Victivallis lenta: one gene and its partner. The protein of the gene in region 1 binds, or shares a complex with, the protein of each later gene. Links are inferred from orthologs where the notes say so. Each region holds a gene or a part of one and is shown on either strand. Other genes may lie near its edges.

What was found.
Region 2: the proteins of dnaB (region 1) and dnaG are in contact, whole or in part, in a crystal structure (PDB 2R6A), measured with the Geobacillus stearothermophilus proteins. The link is inferred for Victivallis lenta from one-to-one orthologs. Residues at the interface, in WP_033016901.1 of Geobacillus stearothermophilus: Ser13, Glu15, Ala16, Gln18, Glu91, Leu92, Asp94, Ala95, Val96, Pro97, Thr98, Ala99, Ala100, Asn101, Tyr104, Tyr105, Ile108; in WP_049624496.1 of Geobacillus stearothermophilus: Lys456, Leu457, Leu458, Pro459, Ala460, Asn463, Ala464, Leu467, Leu535, Leu536, Ile537, Ala538, Gln544, Glu545, Asp548, Tyr549, His552.

Annotation. Positions count from the first base shown.
Region 1 is NZ_VUNS01000016.1:87,417-93,060, reverse strand. What follows is about bases 1,758-4,625. They hold dnaB (replicative DNA helicase), read right to left. Parts: upstream 3,967-4,625; coding sequence 2,548-3,966; downstream 1,758-2,547. Other genes in these bases: rpsR (30S ribosomal protein S18), read right to left, coding at 4,445-4,625; rplI (50S ribosomal protein L9), read right to left, coding at 3,974-4,423; bamA (outer membrane protein assembly factor BamA), read right to left, coding at 1,758-2,502. Also shown: mazG (nucleoside triphosphate pyrophosphohydrolase), read right to left, coding at 1-175; more of bamA, read right to left, coding at 175-1,757; more of rpsR, read right to left, coding at 4,626-4,675; FYJ85_RS14420 (single-stranded DNA-binding protein), read right to left, coding at 4,753-5,367; rpsF (30S ribosomal protein S6), read right to left, coding at 5,426-5,644. UniProt on the Escherichia coli protein: The main replicative DNA helicase, it participates in initiation and elongation during chromosome replication. Travels ahead of the DNA replisome, separating dsDNA into templates for DNA synthesis.
Region 2 is NZ_VUNS01000006.1:144,747-157,541, reverse strand. The notes cover bases 4,490-7,412. They hold dnaG (DNA primase), read right to left. Parts: upstream 6,893-7,412; coding sequence 5,087-6,892; downstream 4,490-5,086. Other genes in these bases: FYJ85_RS07870 (tetratricopeptide repeat protein), read right to left, coding at 6,914-7,412; FYJ85_RS07880 (lipoprotein), read right to left, coding at 4,490-5,037. Also shown: FYJ85_RS07895 (ABC1 kinase family protein), read right to left, coding at 1-1,749; FYJ85_RS07890 (DUF4962 domain-containing protein), read right to left, coding at 1,743-3,857; FYJ85_RS07885 (acyltransferase), read right to left, coding at 3,912-4,448; more of FYJ85_RS07880, read right to left, coding at 4,435-4,489; more of FYJ85_RS07870, read right to left, coding at 7,413-7,678; FYJ85_RS07865 (metal ABC transporter permease), read right to left, coding at 7,710-8,549; FYJ85_RS07860 (metal ABC transporter ATP-binding protein), read right to left, coding at 8,546-9,340; FYJ85_RS07855 (metal ABC transporter substrate-binding protein), read right to left, coding at 9,347-10,366; FYJ85_RS07850 (SDR family oxidoreductase), read left to right, coding at 10,561-11,721; FYJ85_RS07845 (amidohydrolase family protein), read left to right, coding at 11,791-12,579; FYJ85_RS07840 (tetratricopeptide repeat protein), read left to right, coding at 12,671-12,795. UniProt on the Escherichia coli protein: RNA polymerase that catalyzes the synthesis of short RNA molecules used as primers for DNA polymerase during DNA replication.

The DNA of each region.
Region 1 (5,644 bases):
CCGGGTCGTCCCGGTCGATCGCATCGAGCAGTTCGGCGCACTCTTCGGCCAGACTGCGGCTCAGGGAGAGGCGCGTCTGTTCGCGGTCCCACGGGCAGCCGCCCGGGGCCCGCAGCCGCTCGAGAATCGCCAGCAGCGACTCGGCGGTCGGTTCAAATTTCAATTCTTCGCTCATCAGTACGAAAATCCCAGGTTGAAGTGGAAGCGCAGTTTGTTCGATTCGTAGTCCTGATTGTTCACGATCGGGTAAGCGAGGTCGAGCTTGATCGGCGCGTTGATTACCGGCAGCCGGATACGCAGTCCGTAACCGACGCCGACATTGATTTCGGAGAGGTCCATCTCGAACGAGTTCTTCCAGGCATTGCCGACATCGCAGAAGACGGCGCCGCGGATCGGCCCCCAGATCGGGTGGGTCACCTCCGCCGTCAGCTGCAGCATGGTCTGGCCGCCGTAGTTGTTTCCGTGGCCGAAGGTCGGCGAAACGGAGCGGTAGTCGAAGCCGCGCAGCGAATCGCTGCCGCCGAGGAAGTAACGCTCGAAAATCGGAACGTCCTTGTCGCGGTTGACCGTAGCCACCGTGCCGATCTTGCCGCCGACCATCGCGACGATCGCCTTGTCGAAAAAGCTGTAGTAGTAGCTGCCCTTGGCCTCGAGCCGGTAGTAGTTGCTCGACGAACCGAGGAACTGCGGCGTCACCGACCCGAAGAGGCTCGCATTGTAGCCGCTGGTCGGGTCCATCAGGCTGTCGCGGGTGTCGCGTTCGAGAGTCAGCGACGGCTGGCTGACCAGCTGCCCGTCGGTCTGCCTGTTCTCGCGCATGTAGTCCTTGAACCGGTGCGACACTTCATTGATTTTCACGTATTCGAACTTATAGCCGAGCGTGACCGACGTGAAGTCGTCGAAGATCCGGCGCGTCAGCGAAGTGCGGAAACCGACGCGGTTCTCGCGCCACTCATCGTAATCGACCATGTTCATATAGCCGGAAATCTCGAAACGCAGCGGCAGGTCGAACAGCCACGGCTCCACGAAATCCACGTTGAAGCCGGCGTTGTCGATGCCGAGCACGCCCTGGATGCGCATGCGCTGGCCGCCGCCGTAGAACCAGTTGCCGGGATTCATGATGTCGAAGTTGTCAGTCGAAATTTCGGCCATGCCGAAAAAGTTGCTGATGTCCGACGCGCCGGCGCCGATCCGGAAGTTGTAGCGGGTCGGCTTCTCCTGAACCTTGAACACGACATCCTTTTCGTCGAGCGCATCCGCGCCGACCGCCGACGCTTCGACATTCTCGAAATATCCCATGCCGAGCAGCCGCTGGCGGCTGACGTCGATGCGGCGCGTGTCGAGCGGATCGCCGTCATGAATCACGAGGTCGCGGCGGATCACCTTATCCTTCGTCTCGGTGTTGCCGGTGATGATGACCTGCCGCACGAAGTATTTGCGCCCTTCGGTGATCTCATAGACGATATCGACGGTCTTGTTCTCGAAATCCTCGTGCCGCACCGGGCGGCAGCTCATGTCGGCATAGCCGAGCGAGCCGTAACGGGCCGAAATCCCGCGCACGCTCTCCTGTTCGGCCGAACTCGAGAAGGTCTCCCCCTCCCTGAGCCGCAGATAGGGCAGCAGCTCCTCTTCGGTGAAGACCGTGTTGCCGACGATGGTCTGTTTGCCGACCTTGTAGGGCTCGCCCTCGGTGATCTTGAAGTCGAGGTCGACATACTCCGGATCGTCCGGAACCGGGGTCAGCACGACATCGTCGATCTTGAAGTCGAGATACCCCTTGTCATGGTACTTTTCGCGCAGCCGCGCCCGGTCGAGATCGAGTTCGTGCCGGTCCAGCAGTCCGTAGTTCAGATATTCGTTCACGAACGGCAGCCAGTTCCAATACGAATACTGGTTGGCGATCGAATGACGCAGATCCCACTGCGAAAAGAGCTCCGCCCCCTCGAACGTCACGTCGTGAACCCGGAGCTTCAGGTTCTCTTCAATCTGGAAGGTCAGCGTGATGGAACCGTCCTCGTCCGGCATGACGACCGGCGTGACCCTGTTGTCGGTATAGCCTTTGTCGTTATAGAACTTCCTGAGGTTCTGCGCGCTTTCGCGCAGCGCCTTGTCGTTCAGGAGACCGCCTTCGACGACCGTGACCTCCTTGCCGAGCTCGGCGGCGGAATATTTCACGTTCCCCTTGAACTGAATCAGCTTCACTCGCGGCTTCAACCGGAGTTTGAAGGTGATCCGCACCTTGTCGCCGGGCAGGTTTTCGACTTCGGAGACCACGTCGGCGAAATTCCCGGTGTTGTACAGCCGCTTGACGTCCGCGTCGAGCGTTTCGCGCTTGAACTCCGCGCCGGGACGCAGCTGGACGTTGAAGGCGACCTGCTCATCCGGGAGCGTCTGGAGCCCCTGCTGGTCGAATTTGACTTCGGCCACCTGGGCCGCCCAGGCTCCGGCCCCCGAAAGCACGAGGGCCGCCAGCGTCCGGCCGATAACTGTTGCGAATTTCACGATACTTTCCACTCCTGAGGATAATCCGGGACTCCGGGGAACGCCCTACTGCGGGCAGTCCTCCTCCTTGTACGGCGCGGCCGCGATGAACTCCATCTTCGTCGGAAAGAAGAGGAGCTTCAGGATGCCGGTCCGTCCGTTACGGTTCTTTTCGATGATCCATTCGGCGTCGACGCTCTGGTCGGCGCTCGAAACCTCCTTCGCATCGTCGCGGTTCCGGTGCAGGAAGGTCACGATGTCCGCGTCCTGCTCGATGGTGCCGGACTCGCGCAGATGCGCAAGCTTCGGGCGCGCCCCGGCGCCGGCGGTCTTGTCGACCTCGCGGTTCAGCTGCGCCAGCACGAGCACCGGAATCTTCAGATCTTTGGCCAGCGTTTTGATTCCGCTCGAAATCTCGGCCACCTCCTGCTGGCGGCTGTCGGTGCGGCCGTCGGCATGCATGAGCTGCAGGTAGTCGATGACCACACAATCGATATGCTCCTTCATTTTGAGCCGGCGCGCCTTGGCACGGAGTTCCGCGATGGTCAGCCCGCCGGTGTCGTCGATGAAAAGCTTCGCTTTCTGGAATGCGGAAACCGCATTCGTCATCTTGGTCAGGTCGCTGTCCAGGAAGGACTTGTTCCAGAACACCGACTCCGACAATCCGGCTTCGGTGCACAAAAGGCGGCGCGCGATCTGCGCCGCGGTCATTTCCAGGCTGAAAAAGGCCACCCGCCGCGGATGCGGCGACCGGGTCGGCAGCACGAGGTTCCGGATCAGATTCAGCGCGAGACTGGTCTTGCCGATGGAGGGGCGTGCCGCCAGAACGAACATTTCACCGGCTTTCAGACCGCCGGTGTAGGCGTCGAGCTGCGCGTAGCCGGTCGGAATGCCGACTTCGATTTCGCCGTTGTAGATCTTCATGAGCTCGCGGAATTCATCGGCGATGATATCCTGCACTTCGACGTTCGAGCTCTTCTCCTGGTCGTTGCGGACCTTGTAGATATCGGTTTCGATCTGTTCAACCAGCTGCCCGGCGTCGGCGTCCTGGTCGTAGCATTTCAGAAGCGACTCGCTGCAGACATCGATCATTTTCCGGAGAGTCGCGTATTTACGGAGAATCAGGCACCACGACTCGATGTTGACCGTGGTTGAAATCGCACCGTCCAGTTCGGCGAGGAACAGCTCGCCGCCGACGGCATCAAGCTTGCCGAGCGTCTTCAGCCGGTGCGCCACCGATATGATGTCGACCTTGAGCTCGGGATCTGCATAGAGGTCGATGATGACCTGGTAAATCTCGCGGTGTACATGCGAATAGAACACCTCCGGGGTCCGGAAGTGTTCAATTGCAATATCCACACAGGGACTGGGCTCCCGCAGCATCGCCGCGAGGACGGCCCGTTCCACGGATGGGTCGTGCGGCTGCGCCCGGTCGGGAAGAATCCCGGGAACCGGGCGGGCCGCGGCTTTCTCTTCAAACGCCATGCGCGCGTCAGCCCCGGACAACCCAGACCTTCAGCGTGGCGTCCACGTCCTTGTGGAGCTTGACCTCCACATCGAACGTGCCGAGCGTCTTGATCGGGTCCATCTTGACCCGGTTGTGGTCGATGCTGAACCCCTGAACGGCCAGCTGATCGGCGACCATGCGCGCGGTGACCGAGCCGAACAGCTGCTCGTCGTCAGTCGCCTGCATCGGAATCGAGAGCTCGATTCCGGCCAGTTTCTCGGCGAGCGCCTTCGCGTCGGCCAGCTCCTGCGCCCGGCGGGCGGCGATCTGGACCTTGCGCGACTCGATCAGCCGCAGCGTACCCGGAGTCGCCTTCGCGGCCAGCTTGCGCGGCAGCAGGAAGTTGCGGGCATAGCCCGGCGCGACATGGACTTCATCCCCGGCCAGCCCGAGGTTCTCGACGTCATCGAGGAGGATCAGTTTCACGTGAGCCATATTATTTTCCCCCTTCAGGAATTAGTACACGAGAGCGATGATGCGGGCGCGCTTCACGGCGGTGGCGAGCATCTTCTGGTGGTCGAGGCAGGTCCCGGTGATCCGGCGCGGCATGATCTTGCCCTTCTCGGTCTGGAACTTGCTCAGCGTTTCGGCGTCCTTGAAGTCAATGTAAGTGACTTTCGCCTCGCAGAAACGGCAAACCTTCGGCTTCGCCGGCGAACGGCGGCGACCTTGTCTTTTCGGCTGCATAATTTGATACCTTTCGTTATAACGTAAATGCGAATCTTTTGTTTTCTCTCATCCGTCGGCGGCCGGAACATCCGGCATCAGAACGGAATATCGTCTTCCATCCCCTCATCGGGATTGAAAGCGTTGTCCGGCATCGGCGGCATCTCCGGCTGCGGCGCACGGGGCATCCCGCCCTGCGGCTGCTGGGGAGCGCGCGGCATTCCGCCCTGCGGCGCCTGGCGCGGCTGGCCGTAGCCGCCGTTGCCGCGGGGCTGCTGGCTGTAACCGCCGCCCTGCTGCCCGCCGTAGCCGCCCTGCCGGCCGCCGCCGTAACTCTGCCCGCCGTCACCGTAGCCGCCCTGCTGCCCGTCGCCGCCGGGACGGCGGCTCAGGAACTGGACCTGTTCGGCGATCACCCGCAGCCGCGAACGCTTGCCGCCGCCGTTGCGGTCTTCCCACTGATCGAGCTGGAGACGGCCTTCGATCATCACCTGGGAGCCCTTTTCAAGGTACTGCTTGCAGCTCTCCGCGCTTCTGCCCCAGACCACGATGTCGACGAAGCACGGCTCCTCGACCTCCTGTCCGTTGGAGGACATGTAGCGGCGGTTCACGGCAATGCCGAACTCACAGACCGCCGAGCCGCTCGGCAAAGCGCGCAGATCGGGGTCCCGGGTAAGATTACCCAACAGAAAAACCTTGTTCAGTGATGCCATTTTCGGCCTCCAGGGTTAAAACTTCCAAAATCAAACTTCCGTCGGAGCGAATGCGCTCTTATTCAAGGTTCAGCTTGATCGGCCCCTCCGCAGCCGTCTCCGGACGGTCGCAGATCAGGATCATGTTGCGCAGGATGCGGTCGTCGAGCTTGTACTTCTCCTTGATGTCGATGACCTTCGCGGTCTCGAGCTCGAAGATGAAGTCGAAGTAGATGCCGGCCTTGCGCTTGTTGATCTCGTAGGTGAACTGGCGGCGGCCCATCGGGGTCGCGGATTC
Region 2 (12,795 bases), on another replicon or contig:
TCACTTGTGCAATTTCATCTCCTCCTCGCGCCGCCGCTTGACGCGGTCGCGCAGGAAGCTGCGGCGCTGGCGGTGGTCGGCGATCAGGATCACCAGACTCAGGCCGCCGGAAATCAGGAAGCCGAACATGCCGATCACCGAGGTATTCTCCCCCCAGTACGGCGGAATCTTCGCAACGACGATCAGCGCCGAACCGACCAGCAGCGCAGCGACCAGCAGCGAACGCGACAGCCGTTCACCGGTCACGTAAAGCGTCTCCTCGATATCGTTGAGCCGGTGGTGTTCGACCCGCAAGGTCAGCTGCCCCGCCTCGAACTTCGAAACCACGTTGCGCAGCGACAGCGGCAGCGACTCGAGCGCCGTGAGGTTGTCGCCGAAATTATCCAGAAACCGCCGGATGTGTCCGCGCGGGTCCATGCCGCGCAGCTTCATCTGCTGTATGAACGGCCGGACCATCTCGACGATCTTCAGCTGCGGATTGAAACTCCGCCCGATGTGCTCGATCGTGATGAGCGCCTTGAACATCATATAGAGATTCGGCTTGAGCGCCATATGATACTTCTCGAACAACTGCAGCAATTGTTCGAGGATGTGCGCCACGCTGATCTTGTCGAGCGGCAGATTGATGTTCTCGTCGACCAGATCCGAAACGTCGCGCTCGAGATCGTCACGGCTGCCGGCGAACTGCCCGGAGATGGTCATGCGCAGCGCGCAGTCGGTCATCAGCGAAATCTCCCCGCGCAGCATGTAGTCGATGACCTTCACGAAATCGTGCCGCTCGGCGATGCTGACCCGCCCCATCATGCCGAAATCGATAAAGACCAGAATATTGCCCTTCAGCAGAAAGATATTTCCGGGATGCGGATCGGCGTGGAAGAAGCCGTATTCGAAAATCTGGCTCAGCATCGAGTTCACCCCGACCTCCGCCAGAAACTTCAGGTCGTACCGGGCGGCCTTCTCCGGGTCGGCCAGCACCGTCGTGACCGAGTCCCCGTGAATACGCTCCATGGTCAGCACCTTCTCGCCCGAAAGCTCCTGCACGAGCGCCGGCACTTTCATATTCGACGTGCCGGACATATTTTTATGGAACAGCAGCAAATTCGCCGCTTCGGCGCGGTAATTCAGCTCCCTGCTCAGCGAATAGGCGAATTCGGAAACGATCCGGGTCGGCTCCATCCGCTCGAAGGACTCCGAATACTCTTCCATCTTCCCGGCGATGAAACGCATGATTTCCAGATCGGTGTTGATCGTTTCGACGATGCCGGGACGGCGCACCTTGACCACGACCTCCATGCCGTCCTTCAGTTTCGCGGCATGCACCTGCCCGATGCTGGCGGCGGCCATCGGCCGGCTGCTGAATTCCGCGAACAGCTCCTGCGGCGGCTTGCCGAACTCTTCGACGATGATCGCTTCGACCTGCTCGACCGGGAACGGGGCGACATGTTCGGTCAGCCGGGTCAGCTCGTCGGCGTAAGGCTTCGAAATCAGGTCCGGCCGGGTCGACAGGATCTGCCCGAGCTTGACGAAGGTCGGCCCGAGCTCCTCGAACATCAGCCGGAGCTTCTGCGGACGCGAATGCTTCTCCGTTCCGCCCGGCGAACGCTTCATCCACGAAAATCTGTGATTCGGGTAGACGTTTTCGGCCAGGTCCCGGAACCCGTAGGCGCCCATCGTCTCCATGATTTTGATGAATCGCCGGATCGTCCGGTAGTCCCGGCTCAGTCCATTCGGCATGATAAGTTTCAGCATTCCTCTTTCCTCCTCTGGTTGCAATCGGGATGAAACACGGCTTCTATCACGAACTCCTTCGCCGGAGCGAAGCGCCAGTTCATATGCCACTGGGGCTCGCGCTCGCGGCACGGAACCGTCTCCTCCGCGGCTCCGTTCGGATAACAGTAACGGTTTCCGGCCGAATAGACCGCTTCTCCGGGGCCGCGCACCTCGAAACGGAGGATGCCGGCCGGACGGACAATGCGGAATCCTGCTCCGTCCGGCTCCGGCGCGACATAGCTGTGCAGCCGCCAGTCGGGCGCGACCGGTTTCGCGGCCCGGATTTCATCGGTCACGGTCAAAGCGCCGGTACGATGGTTGAAAATCAGTGTGCGCGTACAGCGTTCGAGCATCGGATACGCTTCTTCGAGGTGCATGACGATACGCGAAACATCCTCCCGCTCCAGCTCCGTCTCCATCCATCCCGTCGCCTCGGGGCTGTTCTTCTTCTGCCCTTCCCCGTCGATGAGGAAGCAGTTCGCCGCAACGGTCTGCTGCGTCCAGATCCGGTGGTGCGGCTCGCCGAACTGATACCCGAAGCTGCCGCTCGGCGCAAGAAACGCCTGCCCGCCGATCAGCAGGGCGAAGTCCCCCTGGTCCGCGTGCTGGTGGCTCGGCGTGCCGTAACGGCTCGCACGGGCGAAAACCGCGATATCGCGCTCCGGACACGCAAGACAGGTGTGCAGGCTCGCCAGTCCGGCATCGTGCGAAACATAGCTGCGGTCGGTACCGACCCGGCTCTCCGGCGGCAGCGGGGCGCGCGGCTCCGGCCGGATCACATCGAGCAGATGCAGCTCATAGCGTTCGATCGCGGCGTCGCAGCGCGCCGAAAACCGCCTTGCGAGCTCCGGACCGAAGCGTTCGGCATAAATGCCGAACGGATTCTGCGCCTGAAATCCGGGCCACTCGGATTCAGTCGGCCAGTGACCGTCGCCGAACGGATGGCACTCCATTCCCGGCACGGCGAAATGCAGGAAGAACTCCGCGACATGGCGGAAAAACGGCTTGACCAGAAATGAAAATCCGCTGATGCGCTCCACGGCCAGAAAAAACGGCAGATACCACTTCGTATAGCTGGAGGCGTAGAACGGCCCCTCGGCCCAGCCGCCGTCGCGGCCGCCGTAGTGCGGAAAGATCGAACCGTACAGATCAAGCGCGCACGCGAGCCAGCGCCGGCACTCCTCCTCCGGAATTTCGCCGTGCAGCACCAGTGCAAGCTCCCCGAGATACCCGGGCAGCCGGCCGGAGTGCGAATTGCCGGGTTCCCCGAAATAATCGCCCTCCGTCAGGAGCCCGTAAACCTGCCGCGCGTGCTGCCGCAGCGTCTCCGCCGCCCAGCGCCGCTCCTGCGGAGAAAGCAGTTCGTAAACCCAGTCGAACACGGCGGGCAGAATCCGCACGATCGAGAGCCCGACTTCGTCGCCCCACGGCCCCGCGACCGAACACGCCCCGGCCGGATTCCACTCGCAGACCGTCAGCAGCGCCCGCCGGGCATACTCCCCCGCCCGGCGCTCGCGCCGGAAGAGCCACAGCAGCGCACAGGCCGCCGTGTTACGGTCGAGAAACCGGCGCACTTCGTCGAGGGCGCTGCGGTAATCGGTGCGGCCGCCGGCGCGCCAGAAATCGGGGTAGCGCATGAATCCCTCTTCCAGAGCCAGCTTCACATTGCGTTCGAGAATTGCCAGCTGGACCGGATGGGCGGCCGCCAGAGAAGCGAGCTCCTCCGGAAAGTAGATGTGGCGCGGGCGCTCCGCAGGCAGCGCGGCGAGCAGCTCCTCCGCCGACGGCGGCAGGAACTCGACGGCATCCGGCGAAACCGTGAACGCCCATTCGCCGCGCTCGTCGGCACCGCGGCGCACATTCCAGCGATAGCGGCCCGCCGGCAGCTTCGCGGGAAAGCGGAAGACGTTCCGCTCCGTTTCGACATCGAACAGGGTTCCGCCGTCCGCGCCGGTCACGGTGACCCGGTAAGGACCGGACCCCGGTTCCGGAACCCATTGCAGCGGGGGCGGATTCAAACCGACCGCCTCCCCCGGCTCCGGCGACGGAAAAACCGTGTTTCCGGTATGTCTCCCGATAAACTTCACGACAGGCCCCCTTCCCTCCGCCCTCCGGCGGAAAACGCTCGCGGAACGCGCGTTTCACTTCCAGTAACGGTACTCGCCGCTCTCCGGGTCGATCTCCCCGATCCGGCGTGCCGGCGTGCCGGCCATGATCGCATAATCCGGCGTATCGTGCGTGACGACGGAGTTCGCGCAAATGAGATTGCAGCGTCCCACCGTCACGCCGCCGGTCACCGTGCATCCCGACGCGAGCCAGCTGCCGTCGCCGATCACGATCGGCTTCGCGGCATCCCGCTTCGTCGCAAAACTCTGCGTCGCCGGGTCGAATTTATGATTCCCGGCCGGCAGCGAACAGTACGGACCGATCAGGACATTGCGGCCGATGCGCACGTCGCCGTTCACATAGCAGTAAAGCCCGATAAAACTGTTTTCGCCGATCGGATTCGCGCCGATGCGGACGATCGCCCCCGGCGCGATCCGCACTCCTCCGCCGAAACCGAGCAGCTCGGCCCGGCGCAGATTGTCCACGCTGTTGTCGGAGCGGCAGCAATAGAGCGTAAACCGCTCGAACTCCTCCGGCGTCACGCCGCAGGCGGTCTCCTCAGAGGGCTTCACGCTGTTTCCTCTGCTGCTGCGCCTTGAGCTTCGCCTCCTCGGCCTCCTGCGAATGGACCGAAATGCCGAAAACCGGACTCTCGACGTCGACCGACTTCAGATTCAGCTTCACCTTGATGAAGAAGCGCCGCTCCCCCTCCGGCGTCAGCTTCAGGGCGCGCAGGATGCGCAGGTCGCGGTCGATGAACACCTTGCTCTCCGGGGAGAGCTCCAGCGGGAAACGGAAATCCGGCTTCTTCGTCTCGATCTCGATCGGCACCCAGAGATTTTCATCCGGCTCCTCCTGGCCGGGGAACCACGGCTGGCAGTAGAGCAGCAGGTTGTCCGGCTCGTTCATATACCACTCCGGAATCCGCACCGGCTCCGTATCGAGGTTCGTGATCGTGAAATGCAGCGTGCTGTCGCCGCCCGCCACATATTCGCGATCCCCCTCGAGGTTGATGCCGAGCTTGTAGCGCTCGAGCGGCGCGTACTCCGGCAGCGGCAGGGACCCCGCCACGAACTTCTGCTCCTTGCTCTCGACCTCCCGCACGCAGCCGGTCAGGACCGCTGCCGCGCCCGCCGCACAAATCAACCAGAACCGTTTCATCTCTCACCTTCCTGTTCCATCCGCGGAACGGCCGGAAATCCGCACCGTGTCACCGCAATTCGGAAATTTGTTTCAGTATCGCCATTTTTTCGGCCGGATCGACCGTGCCGCGGAGCCGGACCAGCAGCTCGGCCCGCGATTCCCTGCTGCGGGCGCGCCGCAGCTGCGCGACGGAGTCGGCCAGCGCCTTCTCCGGATCGGCGAACTCCCGGTGCTCGACCAGCACCCGGCTGACCGCCGGGTCCGGCGACTCGATCAGCATCTCCCCGAGCAGTGAAGCCGCGTTCGCATGCACTCCGTTCTGGGCCGCGTCGATCACGGCGTTCAACGCCCGGCCGACCGTGTCCTCGCTGCCGAGCTCCTCCGGCGAACAGAGTTCCGACAGCCGCTTCGCCGCCTCCTCGGACGAAATCGCCAGCTCAAGCAGCGTCAGCAGCGCAGCCGAAAGCCCCGGCGCCGATGCGAATTTCTCCGGCTTCGGCGCCGGAACCGCCGTTTCGGTGGGAACCGCCGAAAAATCGCTCCGGCGCGCCCCGGCCTGTATCCGGCGCAGCTCGGACCAGAACGCCTCCTCGCTGATCTGGAGCGCCGTGGCGGCCTTGCGGATATACAGCTCAAGCTCGACCTGGCTCGTGATCTTCAGCAGGTAGCCGGCCACCTCCCCGGCGGCCCGGCCGCGCCCGGCGGGGGAGTCCATATCGTACCGTTCCGGCAGCGAAGCGACCAGCACGTCGAGCCACGGAATCGCGTCATCGACCGCCGCGGCAACCGCGTCCGGGCCGCCGTTGCGGAACAACTCGTCCGGGTCCTTGCCGCCCGGTATGCGGATCACCTTGATCTCCATCGACAGCGGCAGCAGGAGTTCGACCGCGCGCAGAATCGCCTTCTGCCCGGCGGAATCCGCATCGAAGGCGAGGAAAATCCGGTTCGCATAGCGCTTCAGAATCCGCGCCTGCCCCTCGGTGAACCCGGTCCCCTGCGGCGCGACCGCGCACTCGAAGCCGGCGCGGTGGAAGGCGATCGTATCGAGCTGGCCTTCGCAGAGAATCGCCATATTCTTCTCGACCATCATCTTGCGCGCCAGCGGCAGCGCATAAAGCAGATTCCCCTTCTTGAACACCGGGCTCTCCGGCGTATTGATGTATTTGCCGGCCGGCGGCTTGGCTTCGAGCGAGCGGGCCGAAAACCCGACAACCCTGCCCTGTTCGTTCGTGATCGCAAAGGTGAGCCGCCCCTTGAAGTGGTCGAAGAGCCTCCCGGTCTCCTCTTTGCGGCGGACGATTCCGGAGGTAACGAGCTCCTCTTCGGTATAACCGAGCGAAAGCCCGTATTCGAGACAGGCGGTCCACGCATCCGGCGCCGCGCCGATGCGGAATTTCTCCGCAACGTCGCGCGGAATCCCGCGCTTGATCAGGTACTGGGTCGGCGGGGAATCAGGGTTCCCGAGCAGCGTCCGCTCGAAGAAGCAGCAGAAATCCTCGTTGACGCGGTAGAGCCGCTCCCGCGCATCGGCCCGGCGGCGGCCCTCGGCAGGATCGCTGTTCTCACCCGAGTTCTCCGGAATCACCACGCCGACGCGCGATGCAAGCATATGCAGCGCGTCGGAAAAGCCGACATTCTCCTTATCCATATAGAAACGGAACACGTCGCCGCCCTTGCCGCACCCGAAACAGTGGTACATCTGCCGCGACGCATCCACATGGAACGACGGCGTCTTCTCCTGATGGAACGGACAGAGCCCCTTGTAGGTGTTGGTTCCGGACCGCTTGAGCGGCACAAAACTCCCGATCAGGTCCACGATATCGCAGCGGGAGCGGATCTCCTCGATCACATCCTTCGAAACGCCGAATCCCATCGAACCGCAGCTCCTCCCGCCTCACCGTATGCGCGCGAGGCGCGCCGTGACTTCGCTCTTCCGAGCCGCAAAGGCCGCATCTTCCCCGGCGAGTTCGAGGAACTTCCGGTAAAACGACGCCGCCGCGCGCGGATTCGAGGCATAACGGTCGAAAAAGGCGCCGATATTGTAGACGATCGTCGGATTGTTCCGGCCCAGCTGGTAGGCGCGGGTGAACGCCTGACGCGCCGCGTCGGGACGCCTGGCATGCGCCTGCGCAATGCCGAGCAGATTGTGGTACGCCGCCTCGGATTCGAGCTCCGGCGCGATGCGGACAAGCGTATTGAGCCAGCTCATCGCCGACGGCGAACGCTGGGCAACCAGCGTATTCGCCAGCATGACCAGCGTGCCGCGGTCCTTAAAACCGCGCAGCGACGCGGCGCGGGTCAGCGCCGGAAGCGCATCGGTGTAACGCGCCGGATCGGCCGCATAGAGCCGGCCGAGCGTATACTGCGCCGCAAAGCTCTCCGGGTTGCGCACGGCGGCCTGGCGCGCCGCATCGAGCGCGCGGTCGCGTTCGCCGAGCGCGTCGCAGGCAACCGCCCGCAGCACGAGCGCCGAAACGTTGTCCGGACTCAGCTCCGCGGCGCGGTCCGCCATTTTAAGCGCACCCTTCCAGTCCCCGTTCGCACCGCGGTCGGCGCCGTTCTTCAGACACTCCTCCGCCGTGGAAGGGCCGCACCCGGCGGCAAAAAGCAGCAGCGCCGAACAGGCCGCCCCGCAGAAAATCAGATTCCGTTTTTTCATTCGCACCACCCCCTGAAATTCAAAAAAATCCTCAACCGCGCTTCCGCCACGCGGTAAATCCGAGTCCGCACAGATAGACCAGCGCCGCCAGCACCACGATCACCGGCCCGGAAGGCAGGTCGATCCAGAAACCGCCGAACAGGCCGCCGACCAGAAACACCCCGCTCAAAATCGTCGCGCCCAGCATCATCGACCACAGGTGGCGCGTAAAACACCCCGCCGTCGCCGCGGGCAGCGTCAGAAGCGCAATGACGAGAATGATGCCGACCACGTTGATCAGCAGCACGATCGCCAGCGCCGTCAGGACCAGCAGCAGGAAATAGATCAGCTTCACGCGCACCCCGCGCAGTTCCGCGAACGTGCCGTCGAACGACATCGCAAGGATGTTGTTGTAAAACAGCAGCGTCGGGATGAGGATCAGCAGATCCAGCCCCAGCGTCATATAGATCTCCGTCCGGGTCACCAGCAGGATGTTGCCGAACAGATACCCCTGGAGATCCACATATCCGCTCGTCCAGTGCAGGAAAATCAGGCCGATCGACATCCAGAGCGCCCAGACCACGTTGATGATCGTGTCTTCCCGCTCCCGCGCATACAGATTCACGACGCCGACCACCAGCGCGGCCGAAACCGACCCGATCACCGCGCCGAGCATCGGCGCAAACCACGGCAGCAGCATCTGCTGCAGGAACAGCGCGACGCCGATTCCGCCCAGCGCCGCATGCGACGCGGCCCCGGCCAGCGAACTGATCCGCCGCGTCACGACCATCGTCCCGACGATGCCGAGCGAAACACTCGAAAGCGCCCCGATGATCAGCGCATAACGCCAGACGCTCATCTCCGGACGCAGCAGCTCCTGGAAAACGTTCATTTCGCGTCCTCCCTCTCCGGCTCCGTGCGGCGGTGCTCGCAGTTGCAGAAACAGGCGTGATCATGCTTGATCAGGTTCACCTGATGATGATAGACCTCGTTGGCCGTCTCGGCGGAAAAGGCCGCGGCCTCGTGTACCGTCACGCGCCGGTTGACACAGATCACAAGGTCGATTTCGCGGTTCACGAAACCGAGGTCGTGCGACACGGTCAGGACGGTCATGCGCTTCCGCAGCACATCGAGCGTCGCGTAGAACTGCTCTTCGGCGCCGGGATCGATGTTCGCGGTCGGCTCGTCGAGCAGCAGCAGTTCCGGCTCGCTCGCCAGCGCCCGGGCGATCAGCACCCGCTGGCGCTGGCCGCCGGAGAGCTCCGAGAAGCTGCGCGACGCGAGCTCCGGAATCCCCATCTCCTCAAGTGCCCTGCGCGCCGCCTCGCGGTCGGCCGCGGCGTAGCGCCCCCAGAACCCCTTCCGCATACGCCCCATCAGCACGACCTCGAAGACCGTGACCGGAAACGCCGCGTCGAGCTGATGATACTGCGGCATATAGCCGATATGCGGGCGCGCCGCAACCGGAGTCGTGCCGAAAACCCGGATTTTCCCCCTCTGCGGCGTCAGGAGCCCGAGCAGCAGCCGCATCAGCGTGCTTTTTCCGCCGCCGTTCGGGCCGACGATGCAGCCGGAGCGGCCGCGTTCGATTTTGAAATTCACGCCTTCGAGCGCCGGGACGCCCGGCTCGTAACCGAACCAGACATCCGACAGTTCAACGATAATTTGCGGAGAGGAAGCCATCGGGTTCTATTTCCTCCCCTCGGATGCGAATCCTTCGATCAGGGCGTCGGTCATCGCGCGGATATTGGCGGGGATGTCCGCGGCGAGCGCGTCAAGCGGCGCGACCTTGCCGCCGATGGCATTGCCGAGCGCCCGGGCGCTGTTCGGATTGAACTGCGGCTGCACGAAAACGACCCTGACACGGTTCTCCAGCGCGCGCCGGATGATTTCCGAAAGGCGCTTCGGCGTCGCCTCGCGGCCGCCGAGTTCGATCGCCTCCTGCCGGAGATTGACCATCTTCGCAAAATACCCGAAAGCCGGGTGATAGACATAAAATTCGCGCCCCGCATACGGAGCGAGCGACCGCTTCGCATACTCCTCGCCCTCCCGCAGCTTCCGCTTGAGCGCCTCGAGATTCGCGGCGTAGACGGCGGCGCCGGCGGGATCGGCTTCGGAAAGCGCCTTTGCGATATTCTCCGCCATAACCGCCGCGTTGTGCGCCGAAAGCCAGACATGCGGATCGCTGGCGCCGTGCGCGTGGTCCTTCGCGCAGTCGTCGCAGGGCGCCTCCCCGGCGCGGTCGTGATCGTGCGTGCAGACTTCGCCGTGCTTATGATTGTGTCCGCAGTCGTGATCGTGCACGGCGGCCCCCTCGTGGCGGTGCGACGGGTCGTCGCAGCCGACGCCGTCGAACGGGATCCGCTCAACGCCCGCGCTCACATCGACAATGCGCGTGCGCTCCGGCGCAAGCGCCCGGCTGACCGTATTCTCGAAACTCATGCCGGTCGTGAAGAAGAGCCTGGACGACACGACGCCGCGAACCTCGCGCGGGCCCGGCGAATAATCGTGCGGGCTGCGCCCTTCGGGCAGCATCGAATGCGAGTCGACCCGCTCCCCGCCGACGGCCGAGGCCAGAAACGCGACCGGCGGCAGCCCGCTGTAAACCGGCATCCGCCCGTCGCCGGCGGATTTTTTCTCTTCCCCGCAGCCGGCCAGAATCAGCGCGGCGAGCAGCGGAATCGCCAGATGAATTTTTCGTAACCCCATATACCCTCCCCGGCAAACTGTTATTGTAATAAGATAGACCTTGCGCCCTCCAAAATCAAGCCCCGAACCGGTTTTGACGGCGATCTCGGGACTTTTTTTAGGGGGTCTGCTTGAATTCACACGGATTCAGGTGTATAGTCTAAACGTATTTTGCTATTTTGAACGATTGGGTCACAACGAAAAAACCAGGGACTATGAAGAAAATTTTTCTGACCGGCATCACCGGTCTCGTCGGCAGCGCCTTTGTCGTTGCGCTGCTCCGTGAACGGCAGGATTGCGAGTTTGTCTGCCTTGCCCGCAAAAGTGCCGTAAAGAGCGCCCGGCAGAGGACGGAGGAGATCATCCGCGACGAATGCAAATTCGACGGCTGTCCCGAGCTTGCGGACCGGATTCTCTCGAAGGTCAGCGTCATCGAAGGCGATGTGGTCGACCTCGATCCGGTTGAAATGGCGAAAAATCCGCTGCTCGAAGGCGTGAACGTGGTCTTCCACTGCGCGGCCGACGTGAATCTGGGACAGGACCCGACCGGGCGGACGTTCCGCATCAATTACCAGGGCAGCAAAAACATCGTCGAGCTTGCCAAGCTGCTCAAGGTCAAGGAGCTCCATTATGTCGGAACCGCGTATATCGCGGGCAGGCTGGTCGGGCGCGCCATCGAGGACAATCCGATCGACAGCGGCTTCAACAATCCCTATGAAGAGAGCAAGTACAAGGCTGAAATGCTGGTCCGGAATTCGGGAATCCCGTTTTCGATCTACCGGCCGTCGATCATCACCGGGCGCCGCTCGGACGGGCGCATCCGCAAGCCGCTGGCTTTCTACCGCATTCTCGAATTTCTCGGCAAGCTCAAGAGCCATCGCTGCTCGAAGCTCGGCGTTCCGCACGTCCAGCCGGTCAATCTCGGCATCAACTTCGCAACGATCCCGTCCGAGCATGTCTATTTCGTGCCGATCGATTATGTGCAGGAGGCGATTACGGCGCTTTTCCAGCAGCCTGTGGAGAACCGGGCCTACCATGTCACCGGCGAAAGCCCGCTGACCACCCGCCAGATCCAGGACGCGGTCTGCGGCGTGTTGCGACTCGAAGGGGTTTCGATCGACCCGAACGAGGATTCGCCGAACATGGACAACAAGCTCATGAGCCGCTTCCTCGGCGACCTTTTCCCGTATTTCTCGTCGGATATCGTCTTCGACCAGAGCAATGTCCGCAAGGCGCTCGGAGACAAGATCCTCGACTGGGAGTACGGCACGAAGGGGCTTGAGATCCTGATCCGCTCGTACTACAAGGACTATTTCCCGAAGGTCGAATGGCTCCAGAAGCTCGCGGCGACCCCGATGGACGAACCGGTCAAATAAGAAACGTTCCGGTTAATGCACTGCGGGCGGCTTCGGGGTAATTCCCGGAACCGTCCGTTTTCATTTAAAATGGTTATCGATTTTCACGCACATTTCTATCCCGAAAAAGTGGCGGCCAAAGCGCTGGCGGTCTGCGCGGCCAGAATTCCGGCCTGGTCGGACGGAACCCGGAGCGGGCTCGAAGCGTCGATGCGCGAGGCCGGAATCGATCTTGCGGTCGGCCTGACCGTCGTGAACGCCCCCGGGAACAGCACGAACATCAATGCCTGGGCCGTGCGCGAAAACCGGAGGCCGCTCATCATGACCGGCGGCATTCATCCGGACGAGCCGGAACCGCTCCGGACCATCGAAACCGTGGCGGCGGCCGGACTCCCCGGCATCAAAGTCCACCCCGAATACCAGCATTTCCGGTTCGACGAAGAGCGGCTGTTCCCGGTCTGGGAGCGCTGCGAAGAACTCGGGCTCTTCGTCGTGACCCACGCCGGATGGGATGCGATGTTCGATTCCCCCTGCCGGGGCACCCCGGAAAAACTCGCGGAATTTCACCGTCGCTTCCCCGGGGTCAAGCTCATTCTCGCCCACCTCGGCGGACTTGCCATGTGGGATGACGTCGAAAAATACCTGACCGGGCTGCCGGTCTATCTGGATCTGGCCATGGCCTCCCCGGACTATATCGAAGCCGACCGGCTGCTCCGGATCATTCGCGCCCACGGCGCCGGACGCATCCTCTTCGGCACCGACTCTCCGTGGTACGGCCAGAAAGAGCAGCTCGGCTTCATCCGTTCGCTGCCGCTCTCTCCCGCCGAGCAGGAGCAGATTTTCCACCGGAACGCCGCGGAGCTCCTCCGCCTCCCGTAACGCTGCATCCCGCAAAAGCGCTTAGAGCTTATTAGGGATAAGCGCTAAGAAAACCGGCAGCCGGGCGTCATAATTGCAGGAGGGTTCGAAAATGGATCAGGAAACCGGTTGGAAAGAGCTGATGCGGCAGGCAAAAAGCGGGGATGCCGAAGCCCAATGCCGTCTTGGCTGCAAACTCGATTTCGGAGACGACGAAACCGAATGCGATAAAGCGGC